DNA from 3 places in the Arthrobacter sp. 10N410 genome. Region 2 is predicted to be linked to each of the others. Evidence: riboswitches for the same ligand, from Rfam matches in the RefSeq annotation. Region 2 holds a riboswitch; each other region holds the start of a gene.
The links. Region 2 has a riboswitch for thiamine pyrophosphate ahead of AC1DB8_RS05255 (bifunctional hydroxymethylpyrimidine kinase/phosphomethylpyrimidine kinase). Riboswitches for the same ligand answer to the same signal wherever they lie in the genome.
Positions count from the first base shown of each region.

Region 1: linked by a shared signal. The riboswitch ahead of AC1DB8_RS00185 (ECF transporter S component) and the one ahead of AC1DB8_RS05255 (bifunctional hydroxymethylpyrimidine kinase/phosphomethylpyrimidine kinase) in region 2 are both predicted to bind thiamine pyrophosphate.
Region 3: linked by a shared signal. The riboswitch ahead of thiO (glycine oxidase ThiO) and the one ahead of AC1DB8_RS05255 (bifunctional hydroxymethylpyrimidine kinase/phosphomethylpyrimidine kinase) in region 2 are both predicted to bind thiamine pyrophosphate.

Region 1 covers NZ_JBFTIP010000001.1:37,919-44,356, reverse strand. The annotation lists gene AC1DB8_RS00195 (energy-coupling factor transporter transmembrane component T family protein) at 1-593, opposite strand, end outside; gene AC1DB8_RS00190 (ABC transporter ATP-binding protein) at 590-2,209, opposite strand; gene AC1DB8_RS00185 (ECF transporter S component) at 2,223-2,855, opposite strand; TPP riboswitch at 2,925-3,068, opposite strand; gene AC1DB8_RS00180 (heme-degrading domain-containing protein) at 3,215-3,760, shown strand; gene AC1DB8_RS00175 (DUF4235 domain-containing protein) at 3,797-4,060, shown strand; gene mnhG (monovalent cation/H(+) antiporter subunit G) at 4,082-4,480, opposite strand; gene AC1DB8_RS00165 (MrpF/PhaF family protein) at 4,470-4,748, opposite strand; gene AC1DB8_RS00160 (Na+/H+ antiporter subunit E) at 4,745-5,290, opposite strand; gene AC1DB8_RS00155 (Na+/H+ antiporter subunit D) at 5,287-6,438, opposite strand, start outside.
Region 2 covers NZ_JBFTIP010000002.1:152,854-159,291, forward strand. The annotation lists gene ndk (nucleoside-diphosphate kinase) at 1-75, shown strand, start outside; gene AC1DB8_RS05245 (vitamin K epoxide reductase family protein) at 168-839, opposite strand; gene AC1DB8_RS05250 (Rne/Rng family ribonuclease) at 1,314-4,670, shown strand; TPP riboswitch at 4,808-4,905, shown strand; gene AC1DB8_RS05255 (bifunctional hydroxymethylpyrimidine kinase/phosphomethylpyrimidine kinase) at 4,955-6,438, shown strand, end outside.
Region 3 covers NZ_JBFTIP010000001.1:777,562-783,999, forward strand. The annotation lists gene AC1DB8_RS03720 (RNB domain-containing ribonuclease) at 1-756, opposite strand, end outside; gene AC1DB8_RS03725 (ferritin-like fold-containing protein) at 797-1,468, shown strand; gene thiE (thiamine phosphate synthase) at 1,465-2,193, opposite strand; TPP riboswitch at 2,220-2,340, shown strand; gene thiO (glycine oxidase ThiO) at 2,331-3,626, shown strand; gene thiS (sulfur carrier protein ThiS) at 3,623-3,859, shown strand; gene AC1DB8_RS03745 (thiazole synthase) at 3,865-4,674, shown strand; gene AC1DB8_RS03750 (DUF3311 domain-containing protein) at 4,861-5,142, shown strand; gene mctP (monocarboxylate uptake permease MctP) at 5,139-6,438, shown strand, end outside.

The DNA of each region.
Region 1 (6,438 bases), on a different contig from region 2:
AACCCGAAGCTTTGCCCCAGCGTGGCCCTGAGCCGCTGCACCGGGTTTCCGTGCGAGCCGACACCGCGGGCTCGCCGGGCCATGCCGATGGTCTGCCATTCCTCGGCCATGAGCCCCACCAGCCGCATCGCGGCCAGGGTGCCGAGCACGAAACGGTGCGGCAGCTTCGCCTGCTGCGCCAGGGCGTCGGCCAGGTCCGTGGGGTCGGTGCAGCTCATCAGCAGCACCGCCGGTAGCGCGATCGCGAGGCCGCGCAGCAGGAAGCCCAGCCCGAGCTGCAGCGAGCCCTCGCTGATGGACCAGACGCCGACGTCGAGCAGTATCCTGCCGTGGTCCGGGGCCAGGATCGCGGTGCTCCAGCCGCCCACGGCGGCCGCGAGGATCAGCGGCCAGCCGCGCTGCCAGAGCAGGGCCAGGGTCAGGCCCGCCAGCGGGAACAGCAGCAGTTCGAAGGCGAGCGCCACGGACGCGGACACCCAGTCGATGGACAGCGCCAGCGCGACCGTGATGAGCACGACGCCGGAGAATTTCGCCAGCGGGTTGGCGCGGGTCAGCAGAGCGTGGTTTCCGCGCAGGGTCAGGGCGTCCCTCATGGCGCCGCCACCCCCGGATTCGTCCTGCCGGGTAGTCCCGGCGCGCCCGACTGCGGTGCGCCGAGCTTCAGCTCGGTGCCGCCCAGGACCTCGCTGAACTCCGCGTCGTGGGTCACCGAGACCACCGCGGTCCCGGCGTCGAGAAGCTCGGAGAGGAAGGAGGCCAGTTCCGCCCAGGTGTTGGCGTCCTGGCCGAAGGTGGGTTCGTCCAGCACCAGCACCTGCGGGTGGGCAGCCAGCACGGTGGCCACGGAGAGCCGCCGTTTCTCGCCGCCGGAGAGCGTGTAGGGGTTGGCATCCACGAGCTCGCGGAGCCGGAGCCGTTCCAGCAGCTCCTCGACCCGTTCTTCGCCGCGGCCCAGCTGACGGGGACCGAACATCAGTTCGTCCAGCACCCTGCCGGTGACGAACTGGTGCTCGGGTTCCTGGAACACCGTGCCGATCCTGGCGATCAACTGCTGGGCCCTCCATTTGTACGGATCGATGCCTGCGCCGGCGCTCAGCTCGGTGGTGGCGGACACCGCGCCGGAGACCGGGGAGAGCAGGCCTGCCAGGGTCAGGGCGAAGGTCGACTTCCCGGAACCGTTGGGGCCGGTGACGGTCAACGCCTGGCCGGACCGGACCCGGGCCGTGATGCCGGACTGCACCGGGACGGGTGTTACCGTGCTGAAGCCCCGCAGCAAACCGGTGCGGCGGGGCCGTTCGCGGGACACGGCCAGTTCCTCTGCGGCCAGCAGCAGCTGGCCGGCCCCGGCGTCCCCTTCCGGTCCTGTTCGGCCGCGGCGGGCCCGGGTGGCGGGCACATGGCCCGGCACCCAGACGCCGGCGGAGATGAGCATGTCCCGCGCCTGCTCCAGGACCAGGTCCGGGGGCCCGTCCAGCAGCACGGCGGAGTCCGTGGCGGATCCGGGCTGCAGCACGACGATCCGGTCCACAAGGTCTTTCCAGACAGCAACCCGGTGCTCCACCACCACCAGGGTGGCCCCGGTCTTGTCCAGGCACCGTCCCACGGCGTCGCGGACCTCCAGGACACCGGCCGGGTCAAGGTTGGCGGTGGGCTCATCGAGGAGCAGCAGCCCGGGCCGCATCGCGAGGATCCCGGCGAGCGCCAGCCGTTGCTTCTGGCCTCCGGAGAGCGACGACGTCGGGTGATGCAGCGGCAGGCCGCCCAGCCCGACGTCGTCGAGCGCCTCCCCCACCCGCCGCCAGATGTCCGCCGGGGGCACCGAGAGGTTTTCGGCCCCGAAGGCCACGTCGTCGCCGAGCCGCGACAGCACCACCTGGGTCTCCGGGTCCTGCTGCATCAGCCCGGCCCGCCCGCGCCGGGCCCTGGGCGGGGCTCCGTCGATCAGCAGGCTGCCGGTCTCATCGGAGTCCTCGGCATCAGCGGAAGCAGCAGCGGACGCGGCTGCCGCAGTGCTGTCCCCCAGCACACCGGCCAGGGCGTGCAACAGCGTGGACTTGCCGGCGCCGGACGGGCCCAGCAACAGCACGCGCTCGCCCGGACGGATGTCCAGGTCCAGGCCGCTCACGGCGGGCCGGGCCCGGCCGGCGTGCCGCCAGCCCCAGCCGCGGGCGCTGACCGCGGCCGGGCGTACGTCGTCGACAGACCTCATGCGTGTGCGGGCATCAGGAGAAGACGGGTTCCGATGCCGCCTTGCGGGACCCGAACGAGGCCAGCACCCCGGTCTTGGCCAGGCCGCGGGTGGCGAGCCAGGACAGTCCCCCGGCAATCACCGCTCCGGAGATGGCGCAGAAGATGATGTAGGCGAGCTTGTCACCGGTTTCGTACGCGATGTTCCAGCCCCAGGGCAGGAAGGAGTCGTTCAGGCCGCAGAACAGGCCCGCACCGGCACCGGCCAGCAGGGACACCGGAAGGTTGAACTTCTTGTACAGGAACGCGGCAAAGATGAGTTCGGCGCCCAGGCCCTGCAGGATGCCGGAGATCAGCACGGTGGTGCCGTACTGCGAGCCCATGATCAGCTCGCCGGTGGCGGCCACCGCTTCGCAGAACAGCGCCGCCCCGGGCTTGCGGATAACGAGCATGCCCAGCACCGCCGGGATCATCCAGCCGCCGGCGTAGAGCCCGGTCAGCGGCGGGTAGACCGCGTTGAGCGGGACGGAAACAAGGTTGGAACCCTGGGACCAGGCCCAGAAAATCACACCGCCGGCAACAGCGATCAACGCGGCCACCACAATGTCGACCACGCGCCAGCTGTATTTGCCGGTGGTCAGTGTCTGCTTCGCAGAAATGTCAGTCATATCGTCCTCCTGAGGAACAGGAGGGGAGGGTGCTCCGGCGGCACCGCGGCCTTCGCCACGGGTGCCGGGCACCCTGAGAACTCGACTCCCTTGCGCCGGTACTAACCGGATCAGGTTCGAGGGTCTGCGGCTGTCCGCACTCTCAGCGCCCACCTACGGTTACCTTGGATTTCTCCAGTGATGCCCGACGGCGGCGCTCCCCTGTCGTATCTAAATCGCCCTTGTGGGCTGGCTCAGTTTACACCCGGCGGCACTCCCAAGTGACTCGCAGTCGTTGTCGTTTTGAGGGCTCATAACGGCAACAACTGCGAGTCAGTTGGGCTTGCGCGGCGGCGGCCACCTAACGGAAGCTGAGTCCCATGACCGACGCACCAGTGCCTTCCCCCGAGTACGACCCGGACTCCGCGGAACCACAGCCGCCGGGATCCCTGGCCGCGCTCATCGGCCGCATCCTGGCCGAAATCGACGAACTGCAGTTCCGGTCCTTCAGCAAGGACGACGCGCTGGACCTGGGCCTCCTCCTGGTCCAACTCGGCCGCCAGCGCTCCTACCCGATCGCCATCGACATCAGCAAGGGCGATCAGGTCCTCTTCCACGCCGCACTGGAGGGCGCCACCCCGGACAATGAGCGCTGGATCAAGGCCAAACAGCGCACCGCGGTGCGGTATGAAGTCCCGTCGCTGCTGGTGGGCCTGCGGGCGCGTGCTGCCGGTCAGAGGATCGAGGACAACGCCTGGTTCGACCAGCGGGAGTTTGCAGCCCACGGCGGCTCGTTCCCCATCTACCTGCGCGGAACCGGGGTGGTAGGCACCGTCACGGTGTCGGGGCTGCCGCAGAAGGACGACCACGAGCTGGTGGTCGAGGCACTGACCGAAATCCTCGGCCGCCCGGGGACGCTAGGCTAGGGGAAGCCCTGTTTCCTCCCGCAAGGAGTACGAAGTATGAACATCTTCATCAAACTGCTTGGCACCGGCGTCAGCCTCCTCGCCGGCTTCGTCGGCACCAAGGTAGTCGACACCGTCTGGGAAAAGACCACCGGCAACAAACCGCCCAAGGGCCACGACGACGACGTCCCCACCACCCTGCGCCAGGCCCTGACCTTCGCCCTCATTTCGGCCTCGGTCAGCGCCATCATCCAGGTCCTCGCCAACCGCGGCACGCAGCGGGCGATCACCCGCTTCGCCAAGACCCAGGACCTGGTCTAAGCCATATCGCCGCCGGCGGCGTTACTCGTCGTCGTCGTCCGTGAATCCGCGCTTGCCGGCCGCCTGCTGCACCACGGCTTCCAGCTCGTCGGCGCTCAGCAGCTCGGGGTGCAGGTGCTTGGTGCGGTAGCCGGCGCGGCCAACCATGTGGGCGGAGACCGGCACTGTGAGCAGCTGGAAGATCCACGCGACCACCAGCACCGGCCACACCCACCAGGTGCGCAGCTGCAGCCCCACGGCGCAGAGCAGCAGGAAAAGCCCCAGCACCTGCGGCTTGGTCGCGGCGTGCATCCGGCTCATGAGGTCGGGGAACCGCAGCAGGCCGATGGCCGCGCCGAGGGACATCAGCGCCCCGACCACCATGAACACAGCCGAGACGGTGTCGATTACGGCGTCGGCGGAAATCGTGTCAGGACTCATTGGGCTGCTTCCTCCGGTCGGCCACGAATCGGGCCACCGTCACCGAACCGACAAAGCCGATGATCGAGATGGACACCAGCAGCATCAGGTTGTTCAGGTGCCGGTTCACGGCCATGTCGATGCACAGCGCCGCGCCTAGGATGGCCAGCAGCACGTCGGCGGCCAGCACCCGGTCCAGCAGCGAGGGCCCCCGCGCGATGCGGATGATCGCGCCGGCCGCGGCGAGCGACAGCACGACCGCGGTAATGGTCAAAACCAGCGGCATCATGCCCCGGCCTCCTGCTTCAGTGCGGACAGTTCGGCCCTGGTGCCCATGATCCGGATCAGCCCGGCCTCGGTGTCGCGGACCTCCTTGCGGAGCTTGGCCGCGTCCTCGGCGTCTCGGACATTGATGCCGTGGATGTAGAGCGTGGACGTGGACCTGTCCACCTCCACCACCACGGACCCCGGGATCAGGGAGATGACGTGTCCCGTGGCGGTCACCAGCAGGTCTGAATGGCTGCGGAGCGGGACGGCTATGACGGCGCTGATCACCCGCGGACCACGGACCACGGCCAGGTACAGGACCTGGAAGCTGGCCGCCACGACCTTGGCCAGGAAGACCAGCGCGAACGGCACGGCGCGCAGCACGTTGAAGCGGCCCCCCAGTTCCACCGGCGGCAGGTAGAACAGCCGGGCCACCACCACCGCGATCAGGGCGCCGAAGAGCAGGTTTCCGGCGCTGAAGTCCTGCCACAGGGCGCCCCAGACAATAACGAGCCAGACCAGCAGCGGCAGCTCCTGGCGCAGCGAGACCCTCTTCCGTGTCATTTGCCGCCCTCCTGCCGCATCGGCTGGGCGATTACCGGAACCGGCGCCTCGTCCCCAAGCACGGCCTGGATATAGGCGGACCGGTTCAGCATCTCCCCGGCGGACTGGTCCGCCACCCGGAAGAGCGGCCCGGCAAACACCGTCAGCGCCACCCCGAACAGCACCAGGCCCAGAGTGGAGCCCACCATGGTCCGCGGCAGCAGGGTCACGTTCTGCTGGCCCGCGCGGTGGCCGGTGGCCGCGTCGGCGGGGGCGGCGAGCAGCACGGGATCGGGATGTTCGGCGTCCTCGGGCTTGCGCCAGAAGGCGCGGTTCCAGACGCGTGCGATGGCCAGCAGGGTCAGCAGGCTGGTCAGCACGCCGCCGGCCACGAGTGCGTAGGCCAGCGGGGTGCCGAGGGCGACGCCGGCCTGCAGGAGGCCCAGTTTGCCGAGGAACCCGGAGAACGGCGGGATCCCGGCCAGGTTCATGGCCGGCACGAAGAACAGCACCGCCAGCAGCGGCGAGAGCTTGGCCAGCCCGGCGATCCGGTCCACCGAGGAACTCCCGGCGCGGCGCTCGATCAGGCCGGTCACGAGGAACAGGCTGGTCTGGATGGTGATGTGGTGCGCCACGTAGAACACCGCGGCCCCCAGCCCCGCCACGGACGACATCGCCAGGCCGAACACCATGTAACCGATGTGGCTGACCAGGGTGAAGGAGAGCAGTCGCTTGATGTCGCTCTGCGCCAGGGCGCCCAGGATCCCCACCACCATGGTCAGCAGGGCAGCGACCATCAGCGGGGTGTTGAACGTGTCCCCCGGGAAGAGCAGGGTCTCGGTCCGGACCATGGCGTAGACCCCCACCTTGGTGAGCAGGCCAGCAAACACGGCGGTGACCGGGGCGGGGGCCGTCGGATACGAGTCCGGGAGCCAGAAACTCAGCGGGAACACGGCGGCCTTGATGCCGAACGCCACGAGCAGCAGCACGTGCAGCAGGTTCCGGGTGCCCTGGTCCAGATCCATCAGCTTGATGGCAAGGTCCGCCATGTTGATGGTTCCGGTGGCGCCGTAGATCATGGCGATCGCGATCAGGAACAGCACCGAGGAGACCACCGAGACCACCACGTACGTCACACCCGCGCGGATCCGCGGACCCGTCCCGCCCAG
Region 2 (6,438 bases):
AAGGTCCAGCAGAACCTGGTCCACGGCTCAGACTCGGCGGAGTCCGCCGAACGCGAGATCAAGATCTGGTTCTAAGAACCCGCGGCACCACACCGAGGTGACAGATAAGGCCAATGTTCGCGTTGAACATTGGCCTTATCTGTCACCTCGCGGCGTTTGCGGAACGCTCAGTAGCCGGAGGTTCCGATGAACACCTGAATGAAGGCGAAGAAGATCGTGGCGACGACGGCGACGTAGAGCAGGGCCGTGAGGATCCAGCCGGAGTCCGCCAGGATGCGGGCGGCAGCGGCGGGCACCCGGATGACGCCGTGGCTCACGTTGCGGACCGTCACCCAGACGAACAGCGGAATCATCGCGGCCCAGACGATCATGCAGAACGGGCAGAGAATGTGGATCGAGTACAGCGCCTGGGACCACAGCCACACCACGAAGGCGAAGCCCAGCGTCACACCGGCCTGCAGCCCGATCCAGTACCAGCGGGCAAACGTGGCCCCGGCGAGGATTCCCATGGCCGTGGTGATGATGACCGCGAACGCGACAATGCCGATGAACATGTTCGGGAAACCGAAGACCGAACTCTGCCAGGTCTGCATTACCTGGCCGCAGGAGATCCACGGGTTCACGTCGCACACCGTGGCGTGGTTGGGGTCCTTGAGGACAGCCAGTTTCTCCAGCACCAGCGTGCCGGACGCGAGCCAGCCGACGACGCCGGTGATCAGCAGGAGCCAGGCGAAGGGCCGGTCACGCGTCATCGGGGGCAGCGGGCGCTCCGCAGCTGCCGCGCCGGTGCCGCGCTCGTGGGCGGTCACGTCGCCGGGGGCGTGGGAGATGCTGGGCATGGGATTTCAGTCCTTTGCGTCGGGTGCTCTTGGGCCGATTCTATCGCCGGAGGCTGGATGTAACCGGGTAGGAGTCGTGCCCTCACCGGTGATTCGGTCCACGGCGCGGACTGGATGTCCCGCTTAGCCCTGCTTTGGCGGCTCCTGTGAGACAATGAACCTGGCTGGGGCCCGATCCACATTCGGGTTTCGGTCCGGCGACTTTGCTTTCAAGACCGCCAATGATGAGCAGGGCATACTTCGGATCCCTCGATCCGGCCTATCCCGCAATGCCATTGGACGGCACCTGGTTGTGACAGAGAGATCAACGGGTTCAGAGCAATCTTGCCGGCCTTCCAGGGCTGCCGCACCCCACTGCCGGTGCGAACCTGGAGGTATCCAATTGACTTCTGTCAATGCCTGCGGGTGTTGACAAATATTTGCCCCACGGGTGCCGGATGTGGCGGTACATCAGGGGCAGGAGTGTCGCCACATATGGATAATGACCAGCTTGTAGCCGGTAACGACGAAGCCGCTGTTGCCGAAGTAGCACCGGAAGCCGCCGCCGCGGAGGCGCCCAAGAAGGCCACCCGGTCCCGCCGCAAGGCGGCCCCAAAGGCGGAGGCCGCCGAAGCAGCCGTCGCGTCCGACGTCGTTGCTGACGCCCCCGCCGTCGACAATCCCGAAGCGGCCCCGGAAGCGAAGGCCCCGGCCCGCCGGAGCCGGTCGCGGAAGAAGGTCGAACCCGAGGTGCTGCCCGCCTTCGCTGACTCAGCCGCCAGCACGGAAACTGCGGTTCCCGCCGATGAAGCGCCTGCCGAGCTGCCGGCCGCCGAGGCGGCACCGGAGAAGCCGGTCCGCCGCCGCGCCTCCCGCGCGAAGACAGCCGTGACGCCTGCAGCGACGGAAGAAGCCCCGGCCCCGGCCGAGGCTCCCGCCGCCGTGGCTTCCGACGCGCCGGCCCCTGAGGCCGCGCCCGTCGAGGCCCCGGCCGACGCTGCACCCGCTGCCGAGGCGTCTGTAGAAACATCCGGAGCCCCCTCGCTCTTCCTCGCACCGGGCGCCGTCACCTCGATGATCTTCCAGGCCCCGGATCTGAGCACCGTCATCCGCCCGGCCCCGGCCCCCGCTGCTGTTGCCGAGGAAGCCGAAGAAGAAGAAGACGAAGAAGCCGAGGGCGAGGATGCCGGCAGCCGCCGTCGCCGCCGCAGCCGTGGACGCCGTGGCCGCAGCCGGACCGGCGAAGCCGACACCGACGCAGACGGCGCAGCCGAAGATGCAGCGGAGACCGGCGAGGACTCCGAGAGCACCCTCGAAGACGGCGTGACCTCGCGCCGCCGTCGCCGTCGCCGCCGCGGCGACCAGGATCTCGAACTGACCGGCGGCGGGGACGACGATCCGCCCAACACGGTAACCCGCGTCCGGGCGCCGCGCTCGGTCAGCGAGGCCCCGGTCAACGACCGCGTCACCTCCGTCAAGGGCTCCACCCGCCTGGAGGCCAAGAAGCAGCGCCGACGCGAGTCCCGCGACACCGGCCGCCGCCGCACCGTCATCACCGAGGCCGAGTTCCTGGCCCGCCGCGAATCCGTGGACCGCCAGATGATCGTCCGCCAGCGCGACGACAGAATCCAGATCGGCGTCCTGGAAGACGGCGTGCTGGCCGAGCACTTCGTCTCCAAGACCCAGCAGGATTCCTTGATCGGCAACGTCTACCTGGGCAAGGTCCAGAACGTGCTGCCGTCCATGGAAGCCGCGTTCGTCGATATCGGACGCGGCCGCAACGCCGTGCTGTACGCCGGCGAAGTCAACTGGGACGCCGTCAACCTCGAAGGCAAGCAGCGGCGGATCGAAAATGCGCTCAAGTCCGGCGACTCCGTGCTCGTCCAGGTCACCAAGGACCCGGTCGGCCACAAGGGTGCCCGCCTGACCAGCCAGATCTCGCTGCCCGGCCGTTACCTGGTGTACGTGCCCGGCGGTTCCATGACCGGCATCTCCCGCAAGCTGCCCGACGTCGAACGCAACCGGCTCAAGCGGATCCTCAAGGACCGCCTGCCGGAAGACGCCGGTGTCATTGTCCGCACCGCGGCCGAGGGCGCTTCGGAAGAAGAGCTGACGCATGACATCAACCGGTTGCGAGCCCAGTGGGAGGGCATCGAAAGCCAGTCCACGTCCACCAAGATCCTCGCCCCCGAGCTGCTCTACGGCGAACCTGACCTGACCATCAAGGTGGTCCGCGACGTTTTCAACGAGGACTTCTCCAAGCTGATCGTCTCCGGCGAGGAAGCCTGGGACACCATCGAGGCCTACGTCACCTACGTGGCACCGGACCTGGTGGGCCGGCTTGAGAAGTGGACCAAGGACACAGACATCTTCGCTGCGTGGCGCATCGACGAGCAGATCCACAAAGCACTGGACCGCAAGGTCTTCCTGCCCTCCGGCGGCTCGCTCGTGATCGACCGCACCGAAGCCATGACCGTGGTGGACGTCAACACCGGCAAGTTCACCGGCAGCGGCGGCAACCTCGAGGAAACCGTCACCAAGAACAACCTCGAAGCGGCCGAGGAAGTCGTCCGGCAGCTGAGGCTGCGTGACATCGGCGGCATCATCGTGATCGACTTCATCGACATGGTGCTGGAATCCAACCGCGACCTCGTGCTGCGACGCATGGTGGAGTGCCTAGGCCGGGACCGGACCAAGCACCAGGTTGCCGAGGTGACCTCGCTGGGCCTCGTGCAGATGACCCGCAAGCGGATGGGCACCGGGCTGCTCGAAGTCTTCGGCGAACAGTGCGAGGCCTGCGCCGGCCGCGGCATCGTCACCCACGACGAGCCCGTGGAACACCGCCGTGCCAACACCGTCGCCGCAGAACACCACGTCCCGCGGACCGAGCACCAGCCCGCCGCACGCAGTGAGCGCAAGCGTCGCCGCGGCAAGGGCGGCCAGGGCGGCGAAGCCATGCCGTCCGCACCCGTCGCCGTGCACGCCGAGCCCACCGAGGCGGAGCGCCACGCCAAGGCAGAGGCGACGCGCGCCGCGCTGGCCAACATCGCCGCCGCGGCGCACGCTGCCCACCTGCACGACGGTGAAGCGACAGCAGCTCCCGACGCCGAAACCCGCCAGGCCGCGCTCGACGCCGCCGTGGAACTCGCTTCGTCGGAGGAGGCAGCGGGTCGTCCCGCGGCCGTGCTGACCTTCGGCGGCGAACAGGTTGCCTTGCCCTTCGTCGAGCACGCCGAGGAAACCCCGCAGCCCGCGCTGACCCTGGACCTGCTGACCGAAGCGTTCGCCCACCTGGGCGACGCCGAGACCGGCAAGCCAGCCGCCGCGGCTCCGGTTGCCGAGTCGCCCGCAGCCGAGGTTCCCACGGCCGAGCACGCGGCGGAGCACGCTGCGGAGCACGCTGCGCCTGCAGCTGCAGCGCCGTCCCGCGCCACCCGGGGCCGCGGCCGCGCCAGGACGGCGCGGATCCAGCCGCCGAGTGTACGTACCGCCGAGGCCCAGGCCCCGGCCCGCCAGGAAGCTGCGAAGGCCCCTGCGGCCCAGGCGCCGGCCCGCCAGGAAGCCGGCAAGGCTCCTGCGGCCCAGGCCCCGGTACGCCAGGAAGCCCGCAAGGCCCCTGCGGCCCAGGCCCCGGACACCACCGGACCCCGACGGGTGCGCCGGAACCGGAGCGCCAGCCGAGCCCAGGGCGCCGCCAACGAGACGTCCGTGCAGCAGCGCGAGACCGCTCCGTCGGTTGAGGCCGTCTCAGTCCATGAGGCCAAGGCCCCGGAGCCGGCAAAGGTGGCCGCCAAGCCCGCCGCCAACGAGCCGATCATCCTCGGCGTCGGCGTCCCGGCGTCGGAGCTCTAGGACCCAGCAGGCACCACCACTCGCGGGTTCCGTCCGGGATCGACGTAACATCACGTCGACCCCGGACGGAACCCGCGAGGGCGTTAAGGGGACAGGCTGAAATTTAGCGGGGTTGCCGGCGAGGAACGCTAGGCTGGGGGACTGACACGGGGTGCCGCGCATCGAGCCGGCTGAGATCCAGACCCGTTGAACCTGTCCGGTTAGCACCGGCGAAGGGATGTCTCTTGTCTTCAACAACCCAGCCTGCATCGACGCAGCCTGCATCTAGCCGAACGTCAGCCTTCCTGCAGTCCGTCTTCCCGGAGCCCGACGGCGGGGCCTCAACGCCGCCGCGGATTCCGCGGGTGCTGGCCATCGCGGGCTCGGACCCCTCCGGCGGCGCCGGCATCCAGGCCGACCTGAAGAGCATTGCCGCGAACGGCGGCTACGGGATGGCTGCCATCACGGCACTGACCGCCCAGAACACCCAGGGCGTCCGGTCGGTGCATGTACCGCCGGCAGCGTTCCTGACCGCCCAGCTGGAGGCCATCAGCGACGACATCACCATCGACGCCGTCAAGATCGGTATGCTCGGCGACGACTCGGTGATCGACGCCGTCCGGGCCTGGCTCGAAAAGGTGCGCCCCGGCGTCGTGGTCCTGGACCCGGTGATGGTGGCCACGAGTGGCGACCGGTTGCTCCAGGAATCGGCCGAGACCGCGCTGCGGGCCCTCTTGCCACTGGCGGACCTCATCACCCCGAACCTGGCCGAGCTGGCCATGCTGCTGGGCGAACCGCCCGCCGCGGACTGGGCCAGCGCGCTGGAACAGGGCAAGCGGCTCGCGGCCCTGGCCGGCACCACGGTGCTGGTCAAGGGAGGCCACCTGCCGGCCGGCGGAGCCCCGGCCGGCGGAGCCCAGAGCGACTGCGCCCAGAACGACGGCGGTTGCCCGGACGCGCTCGTCAACACCGGGGGAGTGCTCGGCCAGGAGACGGTGGTGGTGCCCGGCGAGCGGATCGACACCCGCAACAGCCACGGCACCGGCTGCTCCTTGTCCTCGGCGCTGGCCACGGTCCAGGCCAGGACGGGGGACTGGGAGGCAGCGCTGCGGGAGGTCAAGCCGTGGCTGCTGGGTGCGTTGCGGGATGCCGGCCGCCTGGAGGTCGGATCCGGCAACGGACCCGTGCACCACTTCCACCACCTGCAGCACGCTGCGGCACCCCAGCTTCCTGCCGAGGGCGAGTTCGCCGCGCTGCTGGCAGGGCACGCGGCGGACGGGCTGGACGCGATCTACGGCCTGGACTTCATTCGGGGGCTCGCGGACGGTACCTTGCCGGAACCCGAGTTCGCCTACTACCTCGGCCAGGACGCCCTGTACCTCAACGGCTACTCCCGGGTGCTGTCCCGCGCGGCGGCCCTGGCGCCGTCGGAAGCCGAACAACTCTTCTGGTCCCGCTCGGCGCAGCAGTGCCTCGAAGTCGAATCCGAACTGCACCGGAACTGGCTGGCCGGCCGCGCCGTCGAGACCCAGCTGGGACCGGTGACCAAGGCGTACGTGGACCATCTGCACGCGGCATCGCTCGCCGGCAGCTACGGCGTGCTCGTGGCCGCGGCGCTGCCGTGCTTCTGGCTCTACGCGGAGGTCGGCGCCACGCTGCATCGCGAGTTCCTCGCTGCCGGCGCACCGGCAACGCATCCCTACGCGGAGTGGCTGCGCACCTATGCGGACGAGGCCTTCGCGGAGGCGACGCGGCAGGCGATCAGGTACACGGACGCGGCGGCCCGTAA
Region 3 (6,438 bases), on a different contig from region 2:
GGCCATGCCGGTCATCAGCGAAATCTGGGCGTTCCAGTCCTCCACCGGCAGCGGCGGCGCCGCGACGATCCGGTAGCCGCCGTCGGGCAGCTGCTCGATCTCCTGCTCCGGCATGTTCAGGCTGGCCCCGCCGCGCAGGCGCTCCAGTTCCACCCGCTTGCTGCCGACTTCCTTGAGCAACTGCAGAACGGGGTCCGCGGTACCGCCGTCGAGTTCGGCCTGCACACCTTGGTAGCTGAGCTTGGCCCGGCTGCGGACCTGTGCCCGGCGGACCAGCACGGAGGAGACCTCGGCAGCGGCGTCGAGCTCGAACTCCCAGACGAAGGCCGCGCAGAGCTGGCCCGCCAGCAGGCTGCCGGCCGCTTCGCTGATGACCTCGGGGTGCAGGGGGATGCGGCCGTCCGGAGTGTAGAACGTCTGGCCGCGGCGCCGGGTCTCGGCGTCGAGCGCGCCGCCGGGGGCGACGAAGGACGGGACGTCGGCGATCGCGTAGAAAACCCTGTACCCGTCGCCGGCGCGGTCAATGAACAAGGCCTGGTCCAGGTCCGTCGAGGACGCCGGGTCGATGGTCACGAACTCCACGTGAGTCAAATCCAGTTCCGGCAGCTCGTGGGAGGCGACGGCCGCCTCGGCGTCCCGGAGCACGGCTTCCGGAAACGGCCCGGGCAGCTCCAGGACGGTGCGCAGTGCGTTGAGCGCCTGGGCAAGCTGGTTCTTCTGCTGGCGGACGCTCGGAGTCAGGCGATGATGAGACACGGAATCAGGTTAGCCCGATTTCCGCTACTAGTCTTGAAGCATGAGCACCTCCCCGGCCGAGCCCGCCCGCTACAACCGTTTCCTCCGGGACCTGCTGGGCGTGATGGCCTACGGGGAGCTCTCGGCCTTCGAACGGCTCTCCTCCGACGCCCGGTATTCGCCCACCCTGCACGACCGGGCGGTGCTGGGCGGCCTCGCCGTCATCGAGTTCCAGCATTTTGAACTGGTCTGCGCGAAGCTGGCGGAGATGGGCATTGACGCGGAGGAGGCCATGCTGCCGTTCCAGCCTTCGGTGGACCACTTCCATGAGCGCACCCGCCCCGCCGACTGGCACGAGTCGCTCATGAAGGCCTACGTGATCGACACGGTCTCCGCGGACTTTTACCGGTCCATTTCGGGCTATGTCGACGCCGGGACGGCCGGGCTGATCGAACTGGTCCAGGCGGCCGGGGACGCGACGGTGGTGCTGCGGGACCGGCTCAAGGCCGCGCTCGCCGACGATCCGCGGCTGGCGTCCCGGCTGGCCCTGTGGGCTCGGCGGTTGCTCGGCGAAGCGCTTACCCAGGCCCAGCGGGTCAGCGTGGAGCACGCCTTCCTCGGCGGCCTGACCGGCACGGACGAGGACCGGGCCGGTGAACTCGCCCGCGCCCTGACCGCCGAGCTTGCCGCCGCCCATTCCCGTCGGATGTCAGAGCTGGGACTAGCCGGCTAGTTGTCCGCGGCGCCGCTGTGGACGTCGGCGTCGGCGTCCGCCCCGGCGTCGAGCGCGGCGAGCAGGGCACGCGCGGCCCCGGCAGGATCAGCGGCCTCGGTAATCGCCCGGACCACCACAATCCTTCTGGCTCCGGCGTCGACCACCTGGGCCACGTTGCCCAGGTCGATGCCGCCGATCGCGAACCACGGCACCACCCCGGCGACTTTCCCGACGTCGGCGGCCTCGGCCCGGCCGATCGCCGCGGCGGCGTAGCGCACCAGGTCCAGCCCGACGGCGGCGCGGCCCGGCTTGGTGGGGGTGGCCCAGACCGGGCCCACGCAGAAGTAGTCCAGCCCGCCCCGGCCCGGGGACGCCGCGATGGCCGCATCCACCTGTTCCGGCGTGTGCGTGGACATGCCGATCACGGTGCCCTTGCCCAGGAAATCCCGTGCCGCGGCGAACGGGATGTCCTTTTGCCCAATGTGGAACACCGGCGCCCCTGCCAGTGAGGCCAGGTCGGCACGGTCGTTTACCGCCCAGAGCCGGCCGTGCCGCCGCGCCACGGAGTGCAGGACCTCCAGCAGCTCAAGCTCCTCGGCCGCCTCCAGCGACTTGTCCCGCAACTGGATGATGTCGACGCCGCCGGAAAAGGCGGCGTCAACGAAGTCCTCGAAGTCACCGCGCTCCTTCCGGGCATCGGTGCACAGGTACAGGCGGGCGGTGGTGTGGACATCCTGGCTCATGCCCCAAGCCTAGTTCCTCTAAACTGGGCGCATACCGCGGGAGCCCGCGCGGGCCGCCAGACGTCCGACGGGCTGAGAGGGCGTCAGAGCCGACCGCTTGACCTGATCCGGCTAGTACCGGCGTAGGGAAGGAACCCATGGACGTATCCGTCGCACCACCCGCCACACCACCGGGCCCATCCTCGGATTATTACGACGTCATCGTGATCGGCGGGGGAGTGATCGGCCACGGCATCGCCTGGGAGGCCCGCCGTTCGGGCCGTACCGTCGCGCTGGTCGACGACGCCCCCGGCACCGGCGCCAGCTGGGCTGCCGCCGGCATGCTGGCGCCCGTGAGTGAACTCCACTACCAGGAGGAGGAGCTCCTGGCCCTGATGCTGGAAGCCTCAGGGCTGTGGCCGGAGTTCGCCGCCGGCCTGGCCGGCGGCAGCACTGACGGCGGCGGCACTGGATATCTCACGACGCCGACCCTCGCCGTCGGCGCGGACGCGGCCGACCGCCGGGCGCTCGCCGACCTGCGGGCCGCGCAGCAGGCCTGCGGCCTGGCCGTGGAGCCGCTGACCGTCCGTGAAGCACGCAGCCGCGAACCGTTGCTCAGCCCCGGTATCTCCTGCGCCTTCGACATCCCGGCCGACCACCAGGTGGATCCGCGCCGGTTGCTGGCCAGGATCGGTTCACTGCTGGCTGCCGACAGCCGGTTCACGGCCGTGCCCCGCCGCGCGGCCGGGCTGCTCTGGCGCGGCGGCCGCGTCGCCGGCATCCGTTTCGAGGGCGGCGGAGAGCTCCGCGCCGGCGAGACGGTCGTAGCCAACGGTCTGGCCGCGGCGGAACTGCAGGGCCTGCCCGGGGGATTGTCCCTGCCGCTGCGTCCGGTTTACGGGGACATCCTGCGGCTCCGGGTCCCGGCACGGCTCCGGCCACTGCTGCGCTCGACCGTGCGGGGCCTGGTCCGCGGGGTTCCGGTCTACATCGTCCCGCGGGAGGACGGCACGGTCGTGATCGGCGCAACCCAGCGGGAGGATGCGCCCTCCGAGGCTGGCGCCGTCTCTGCCGGCGGCGTGTACCAGCTTCTGCGCGATGCCCAGCAGCTGGTCCCGGCCGTTGCCGAGCTGGAACTGCTCGAGGCCACGGCGCGGGCACGGCCCGGGACCCCGGACAACGCCCCGCTCCTGGGGCGCGTGGCCAGCGCCGGATCCGGACAGGACGTCGAGGGACTCATCGTTGCCACCGGGTTCTTCCGGCACGGGGTCCTGCTCACCCCGGCGGCCGCCGCCATTTGCCGGGCGTTGCTGGACGGAGAGCCGGACCGGCGCTGGGAGGGCTTCCGCCCGGACCGCTTCTCCAGCCGCCGCCCGGTTTCTCCAGCCCCCGGCTCATCCGAGCGGGACGCTTCACCCGCGGACGCTCCAGCGAAAGACAGGACGACAGCATGAATATCAGGCTCAACGGAGCGCAGCACGCCCTCGCCGACGGCGCCACTATCAGCGCCTTGGTCAGCGGGGTGACCGGCCGGACGCTGGCCGCCGACGGCCGGGCCACGGACGGCCGGAAACTGGGCGTCGCCGTCGCCCGCAACGCCGAGGTGGTGCCGCGCAGCCAGTGGCACGCGACCGCGCTCGCCGAGGGCGACGACGTCGAACTCGTTACGGCAGTACAGGGAGGATAGAGGGCATGGAAGCAACAGCAATGCAGGAAACGCAGCAGGCACGCCGGGATCTGCTGACGGTTGACGGAGTGGAACTGGGCTCCCGCCTGATCATGGGCACCGGCGGTGCGCCGAGCCTGGACGGCCTCGGAGCCGCGCTGGTGGCCTCCGGAACGGAACTCACGACGGTGGCCATGCGTCGCTACTCTCCGGCCGAGAGCGGCTCGTTGTTCCAGTTGCTGGCGGACCACAACATCCGGGTGCTGCCCAACACCGCCGGATGCTTCACCGCCCGGGACGCCGTCCTCACGGCCGAACTGGCCCGCGAAGCGCTGGAGACGGACTGGGTGAAGCTCGAGGTGATCGCGGATGAGCACACCCTGCTGCCCGACGCCTTGGAACTGGTGGAGGCAACCGAACAGCTGGTGGCGCGCGGCTTCAAGGTCTTCGCTTACACGAATGACGACCCGGTCCTGGCCCTCCGGCTGGAGAACCTCGGCGCCACGGCAGTGATGCCGCTGGGCGCCCCGATCGGCACCGGCCTGGGCATCCTGAATCCGCACAACATTGAACTCATCGTCTCCCGTGCCTCGGTGCCGGTGGTGCTCGACGCAGGAATTGGCACCGCCTCCGACGCCGCGCTCGCGATGGAACTGGGTTGCGACGCCGTGCTGCTCGCCACCGCCGTGACCCGTGCCCAGGACCCGGCGCTGATGGGTGAGGCGTTCCGGCACGCCGTCATCGCCGGCCGGCTGGCGCGGCGGGCCGGCCGGATCCCGCGCCGCGAGCATGCCCTCGCGTCGTCCGCGATGGAAGGACGCGCCGAGTTCCTGTAGGGGCCCCGGCGCCGCTCCCGTCCAGGCCCGTTCGCCTCGCCAAACCGTGATTAAAGGCACTGTTGAAGATTAAATCCAGTGTCTATCCTGTTGGGTAACGACCGCTGCACTGCACGGTCCGCAGGCCGCCGGCACGTCCCGGGAAGCCTTCCCGCTCCGGGGGCCCGTCTCGGTGAGGAGGCGTCCATGTCCAGTCCTGATGTGCCAACGCGGGGGCCGGCCAAGCCGGGTCCCTATGTAGTGTCCGGAATCCTGTTGCTCGTCGCCATTGTGGTTCCGTTGGTTGTGCCCGCGTACGCCTTCGACGAACCGCGGCTGGCGGGTATCCCGTATTTCTACTGGTATCAGATGGCATGGATCCCGGTCACCGCGGCCTTGGTGGGGATCTCCTACTGGCTGGTCACCAGGGAGGACCGCCGTCGCCGTGAATCCGTCCGCGGGGCGGCCGCTGCGGGGGAGGAGCGGTGAACGGGGCGGTCGTGCCGCTGGCGGCACCGGACCGGCCGGTCAACGGCATAGCCCTCACCATTGTGATCATCCTCTTCGTCCTGGTGGCGGTCCTCGGCTTCTTTGCCGCGCGGTGGAGGCGGGAAGAAACGACAGGGCTGCATAGCCTCGACGAATGGGGACTGGGCGGCCGGGGCTTTGGTACCTGGGTGACCTGGTTCCTGCTCGGCGGGGACCTCTACACGGCTTACACCTTCGTGGCGGTCCCGGCGGCGATGTGGGCCACCGGAGCCGTGAGCGGCTTCTTCGCGGTGCCGTACACAATCGTGCTCTATCCGATTGTGTTTTTGCTGATGAGCAGGCTGTGGTCCGTCTCGCACCGCCACGGTTTCGTCACGCCGGCGGACTTTGTTGGCGGCCGGTATGGCAGCAGGGCGCTTACCGTTGCGGTCGCCGCCACCGGCATCGTCGCCACCATGCCCTACATTGCCCTGCAACTCGTGGGCATCAAGGCCGTACTCACTGTGCTCGGCCTGGGCAGTGCTGAGAACGCGCTGCTGACCGACCTGCCGCTCATCGTCGCGTTCGTGGTTCTGGCCGCGTATACCTATACCTCGGGCCTGCGCGCTCCTGCCCTGATCGCCGTCGTGAAGGACCTGCTGATCTATCTGGCCGTGATCGTGGCGGTGATCTACCTGCCCATCAAGTTCGGCGGGTGGGGTACCATTTTCGACTCCGCCGAGGCGAAGCTGGGGGCAGTCAATCCGGCGACGGGCAAACCGGCGGGCGCATTCATCCCGGGGGCGTCCAGCTACTCGGCGTATTGGACCCTGGCGCTTGGTTCCGCGCTGGCCCTGTTCATGTATCCGCACTCGATCACGGGCGTCCTGGCGACCAAAAGCCGGAACACCATCCGCCGGAACGCTGCGGTGCTGCCGCTGTACTCCTTGATGCTGGGCTTCCTGGCACTCCTGGGCTACGCGGCCATTTTCGCCGGCACCAAGCCCACCGACCTGAACGGCGCCGTCAATCCGCAACTGGTGGTGCCGCAGTTGTTTCTGGATCAGTTCCCGGCCTGGTTTGCCGGCATTGCGCTCGCCGCCATCGCCATCGGGGCGCTGGTCCCGGCCGCCATCATGTCCATCGCCGCGGCCAACCTGTTCACCCGAAACATTTACCGGGACCTGATCAAGCCGGACGCCACGCCCCGGCAGGAAGCCAGCGTTTCCAAGATCGCCTCGCTGGTGGTGAAGTTCGGCGCGCTGGTCTTCGTGATCGCCATGGACCAGTCCGCGGCCATCAACATGCAACTACTTG